One region of the Providencia sp. PROV_01 genome, then DNA from elsewhere that is predicted to be linked to it. Evidence: predicted binding sites of a transcription regulator. Region 1 holds the regulator's gene; the other holds the start of a gene.
What was found. The regulator CRP, encoded in region 1, controls carbon source genes, mostly activating them, when cyclic AMP is high. The targets are predictions, from matches to a motif close to ATGTGANNNNNNTCACAT.
Positions count from the first base shown of each region.

Region 2: the regulator CRP is predicted to act here: its motif matches at 2,137-2,154, upstream of gntK (gluconokinase).

Region 1 is NZ_JBRFKD010000002.1:698,916-702,133, forward strand. Features, by position in the region: gene ACU696_RS03965 (hypothetical protein) at 1-770, opposite strand, end outside; gene crp (cAMP-activated global transcriptional regulator CRP) at 910-1,542, opposite strand; gene ACU696_RS03975 (OsmC family protein) at 1,899-2,300, shown strand; gene ACU696_RS03980 (phosphoribulokinase) at 2,391-3,218, opposite strand, start outside.
Region 2 is NZ_JBRFKD010000002.1:803,734-806,951, reverse strand. Features, by position in the region: gene gntU (gluconate transporter) at 53-1,408, opposite strand; gene gntK (gluconokinase) at 1,408-1,947, opposite strand; gene gntR (gluconate operon transcriptional repressor GntR) at 2,378-3,218, opposite strand, start outside.

The sequences.
Region 1 (3,218 bases):
ATTTTACTCGATAAATTATAATGTTCTTTTATTCGTTGTGCTCTTAGTAATGATGACTTTGTTTGCGGTATATTTCCCTTGAACTCAAAAGTGGTTTTTGGCAAAGAGGTGATTCTTTGATTAGGCCGATTTTCTTCACAAATTTTGTAATGTATATAAACTAATTTCTTATTAAATTTGCTTTCTGTTTTATATTTTATACCCACGGAAGGTAGTGTGATATGACGAATAGACTCTTGAATGATTTGTTTTTTTAAAGGAAGCATTGAACCATTTTTATTAGTTAGAGGTTTAGGTAATACAAATTTTTTTATAATCTCTTTTTTTTCTTGTAGACTTTTATTGTTAATGCCAGGGATTCTAATATCGCGATATAAAAAATCAGCATATTCAGCATTTTTTTTGGGGAGTTCTTTGTATTGGTCAAGAATAACTCTATTTTCTTTTATTAATGAGTCTGTACTTTGCTCAGAAAGAAAAGTAGATGAATATTTTCCGTATAGCTTAATTTTCAATTGATTGACTTTTTCGTAAAATTCACCAGTGCTTAAACACTTAATATTATTGGTTTCTTCTAAGTCGCTCTCATAGGCGGAATCAATACTCTCAGTGCTACAGGTACGAGTTGGTTTTAGCTGGTTATTCGTATCAAGTGGACTTTTTTTCAGTGAAGAGGTAATCGTAAAAATTTTTTTGATGAAATCATCGGAATTAATGATTTTTTTGAAAATCGTCGGATTACCCGATAAATAGTCTAATGTAATGGTCATAAATATTTCCCTAATTAATAAGATAATAATTATTATTCTATAAGGGGAAGTGATAAAGAGAATATAAAGAAGCGATTTTATTAGAATTTAATATGATAAATAAATAGCCCAGCCAAAGGTGGCCAGGCTGAAAGGTTAATTAACGAGTACCGTAAACAACAATGGTTTTACCATGTGCAGAGATCAGGTTTTGGTCTTCTAACATTTTTAGAATACGGCCGACTGTTTCACGGGAACAACCCACGATTTGGCCTATTTCCTGACGAGTAATTTTGATTTGCATACCGTCTGGGTGTGTCATTGCATCAGGTTGTTTAGCTAAGTTTAATAGCGTTTGAGCAATACGGCCTGTAACGTCTAAGAATGCGAGGTTACCGACTTTCTCAGATGTTGTTTGTAAGCGACTAGCCATTTGCGCAGAAAGGCGCATTAAAATATCAGGGTTTACCTGAATTAATTGACGGAATTTTTTGTAAGAAATTTCAGCAACTTCGCAGGCTATTTTGGCTCTAACCCACGCAGTACGTTCTTGCCCTTCTTCAAATAACCCAAGCTCACCAATGAAATCCCCCTGATTCAGGTAAGAGAGGATCATTTCTTTGCCTTCTTCATCTTTAATTAAAACAGCCACCGAACCTTTAACGATATAGTAAAGGGTTTCTGCTTTCTCACCCTGATGGATAAGAGTGCTCTTGGATGGATATTTATGAATATGGCAGTGTGACAAAAACCATTCAAGAGTAGGGTCTGTTTGTGGCTTGCCGAGAACCATTAGCGTTATCCTCTGTATGTTATTGCAGCCATTCAGAAAAACATACTAGAAAGGCTGGCTTTAAAGTCACTAGCTTAGCATATTAATTTGCCTTATATACCTTTAAATAATCTAACAGCTGATTGCTTCAGCGTTTTTGATTGCTTTGGGTAACGCAAATTGATATCAACACTATAATATGATCAATTAAACCGTTGAGTTTTGATCTTAATCCTATCAACTAAGTATTGTTTGTAGCATATCCAATAAAGAAAGTCTTCCCTGTATCGCTTCAGCCAAATAAAGTTGATATAACATTCATTGTATCTATGGAACAATGTAGCCTTTAAACCGATTTCATTTCAAGGGGAAATATAATGGAAGCAAGAGTTAAGTGGGTTGAAGGACTTTCTTTTCTAGGGGAGTCTGCGTCTGGGCACCAAGTGATGATGGACGGCAATGCAGGTGATAAAGCTCCAAGCCCAATGGAAATGGTGCTAATGGCTGCGGGTGGTTGCAGCGCGATTGATGTCGTTTCGATTCTACAAAAAGGCCGCTATGATATTACGGATTGTGAGGTGAAATTAACCTCACAGCGTCGCGAAGAAGCCCCTCGTTATTTTGTGAAAATCCATTTACATTTTATTGTAACAGGGAATGAATTAACGGAAAAAGCGGTCGAACGAGCCGTTCAACTTTCTGCTGAAAAATATTGTTCAGTCGCATTGATGTTAGAGAAAACCGTTGAAGTCACACACAGCTTTGAAATAAAAAGCTAAAAATAAATTTAATTTTTATTGGTATATTTGAATTAAAAGATGCTTACCTTAATTAATGATAAGCATCTTATTTATTAATCAAAAAATAATTTAATTGTTGTCCTTTTGATTAATTAGTTTTTCGACTATTGGCGCCATAATTAATTCCATGGCTAAACCTAGTTTTCCTCCGGGGACGACAATTGTATTCATTGCAGAAATGAAAGAGCCAGATATCATTGATAGCAAATAGGGGAAATCAATTTGCTCTAGCCCACGAAAGCGGATCACAATAAAGCTTTCATCTTGTGATGGAATGGCTTTAGCCGAAAATGGGTTGGAGGTATCTACCGTCGGAACGCGTTGAAAATTGATGTGAGTGCGAGAAAATTGTGGCGTGATGTAATTAATATAGTCACCCATAGAACGCACGACAGAGTCCATAACGGCTTCGCGGGAGTGCCCTCGCTCTGTCGTATCACGGATTAATTTTTGGATCCATTCTAGGTTGACTATAGGGACAACACCGACAAGTAAATCAACATGTTGTGCGACATTATGTTCCGGTGTGACAACACCGCCATGTAGCCCCTCATAAAACAAAATATCCGTTTTATCTGGCAGCGGTTCCCAAGGGGTAAATGTCCCGGGCTGCAAGCCATAAGGTACCGCTTCATCATAAGTATGTAGATATTTACGGGATTGCCCACAACCCGTTTTTGCATAGTCGACTAAAGTTTGTTCAAGCAAAGCAAAATCATTCGCTTCGGGGCCAAAGTAACTGATGTGCCGGCCTTGTTCTCTGGCTTTTCGGATAGCCATATCCATTTCAGGGCGTGTATAGCGGTGAAAACTATCCCCTTCTAATGTTGCAGGCTGGATATTTAATTGATGAAAGACTTTACGAAATGCTTGGCTAGTTGACGTTGTGCCAGCCCC
Region 2 (3,218 bases), 100 kb from region 1:
TGATGACGTTTAATTCAATGAATTTAACTTTGGTGTGTTTTTATGAACCGTATTACAAGAACATAAAGAACACCATACCAACAATTGCCCCTGTCGTGCCAAGAATAGTTTCCATTACCGTCCATGTTTTTAACGTTTGTGCTTCTGTCGCACCCGTAAACTTGCCATATAGCCAGAAACCGGAGTCATTCACATGGCTTAAGATCAATGAACCGCCAGAGATACAAATTGCTAAAGCCGCCAGCTGTGCTCCTGAGTAACCTAGCTCACTGATAACTGGGAGTACTAAGCCTACTGCAGTTAAACATGCAACCGTGGCAGAGCCTTGAATAACACGTACTGCTCCTGCTAATACAAAGCAAGCAACCGCAATCGGTAAACCAGCACCAATTAAAGAATCACCTAGCGCAGGGCCAACACCTGAATCCACTAAAATTTGTTTAAATACGCCACCAGCACCCGTTACCAGTAAAATGATCCCAGCGGGTTGAATCGCTGCAGAACAAATCGCCATGACTTTTTCTTTATCCATACCATAACGGAAACCTAGGCCATAAATCGCCAGTAAACACGCTAACAGTAATGCGGTGAAAGGGTGACCGATAAACTCTAACCAATGCTCAAGCGTGGTTCCTTTTTCAACTAAATGTGTTCCGATGGTTTTTAAACCCACTAATACCAATGGGAAAAGCACTAAACACAAGCTAAATCCAAAGCTTGGCATTCTGCCATGTTCTGTATTTGGCGCTTGATAATCCGCTGGAATATCAATATGAACAAAGTTACTGATAAATTTACCAAATAAAGGTCCCGCTAAAATCATGCCAGGGATAGCAGCACATAACCCAATTAAAATCATCCAGCCATAGTCTGCACCCATTTGTGATGCAACCAACATTGGTGTTGGCCCCGGTAATAAGAACGCAGCCGCAGCGGCAACCCCTGCAAATAATGGGATAGCAAGGCGAACAACGTTATGGCCAGTGCGGTTCGCTACCGCAAACACCACACCGATTAACAAAACAATCGCCACATCAAAGAAGAGTGGTAGAGCACAAATCAACCCTGCGACACCCACTGCATAATGCGCATTTTTTTCACCAAACAGATTCAGTAGCTTATTCGCAATCTGATCTAAAGCACCTGTTTCATGCAGAATTTTACCGAACATTGCTCCGAGAGCGACTACGATAGCAAGGAATCCTAAGGTTCCCGCCATTCCTTTTTGCATGGTTTCAGTGATCTGTTGTACTGGCATACCTGAAAACAAACCCGCACCAATAGAAACGATCATGAGTGCGACAAATGCGTGTAAACGAGCATACATCACTAAAAAGAGCAGTAAAACGACCGAGCCAACCGCCGTCAGCACGAGCGTTAACGTGCTTAATGTTTCTGGGGTATTCATTAGTTATCTCCAGCGACAATCTTACGAATAGTAGAACACGTATTTTCAATCACGTTTTCTAAGGATGGGCGAATATCAACAACCTGCACATCAGGTTCATCCGCGCCAGGTTCTTGCAAGGCATCAAATTGCGATTTCAGCATTTCAGGTTTAAAGAAATGCCCTTTACGTGCTTTCAATCTTTCTTCAATAACAACCGCATCACCTTTTAGGTAAATAAAATAGAGGTTGTGGTTCCCCTCTCTTAAGATATCTCGATAGCTTTTTTTCAATGCGGAGCTCACCACCAGAGATACCCTATTTGTTCTTTGCATTGCAAAAATGGCATTGTTCAATGCAACTAACCAAGGTTTACGGTCATCATCATTTAATGCATGACCCGATGCCATTTTTAAAATATTTGATTTAGGGTGAAGAAAGTCACCATCAAGGAAGGCAGCTTGCAGTTGCTGTGCGACACCTGTGGCAACAGCAGACTTACCACTACCCGATACCCCCATTAGTACAAATGTATAGTTTTGTTTTTGGGTATCATTCATAGGAAACTCCTCAGATATTCACTATTGTCCTGGCTTTAGTTAAAAACCGGCATTTGTTACCGGTAACAAGTTACGGGTAACATTATCATCAGTGAGGATTTATTTAGCAATCAAATTGGCGAAGAAAAAAGCAGAACTGTGATAGTTATCGCAATAATATAGAGGGTGCCAAGATATGAGTTTTTAATAATTTGAAGTTCAACAAATAAAGCTATCGTAAATAATTCACACTACGGCGCGAAGTATGACGGATAAAGCTACCCGAAATAATTTGAATTAATAACTCGCATTATAGCTTGCTCTTTATCCTAAATAATTCGTGTTGTAGCTAGACGCCAATCGAGCTAACCTCTGGGAGCATACACAAGTATGTGACTAGAGTTAGCAAGTGCGGGCAACGACGCTACGGCGCGAAGTATGACGGATAAAATTAGATACTTTCGCCAGTGAGGAGACTAAACCCCACATCAAAATGCGTCTCGACAAGCTTCTTACCAGACATTCTCGCCAACAAAACTTCCGCCGCCTTGCGCCCCATTTGGTCCCTTGGCGTCAAAATACTTGCCAGTTTTGGCGTCATCACTTGCCCTACGTCATGGCCATGAAAACCTGAAATAGCAAGGTCTTGTGGGATTTGAATCCCTAGACGTTGACACTCAAAAATCGCCCCTATCGCCAAGTCATCATTGGTACAAAATAAACCGTCGGTATCTGGGTATTTAGCGCGGCAATCGTGCAGTAGTTGGGCACCTAGCGAATATGACGAGCTCGCTTGTGTCATCACATTACGAGGCTCAAGATTTGCATCGAGCATGGCCTGCTCATAACCCTTTAAACGAATAAAAGTACGCTCATCATGCCTTGCCCCTAAATACACAACTTTACGGCAGCCACGCTCAATCATCGCCTGGGTCATTTGGCGGGAAGCTTCAAAGTTATCGATACCCACTGCGATATCTAGGCAAGGTGAAACGCTATCCATAATCTCAACAACGGGGATCCCCGCAGTTTTCAGCATACGTAACGTGCGTTCAGTATGTGTTCGTTCGGCTAAAATCACACCATCAATATTATAAGAAAGTAGCGAGGTCAGCCGCTCTTCTTCTTTTTCTGCTAAATAACCATAGTGAGCGAGCATGGTTTGGTAACCATGACGGTCCGTCACTGCTTCAATTCCACGGATCACTTCGGCAAAAACTTGGTTTGTTAAAGATGGGAGCAATACCCCAATGGCATGGCTGGTTGAATTCGATAAAATATCGGGCGCCTTA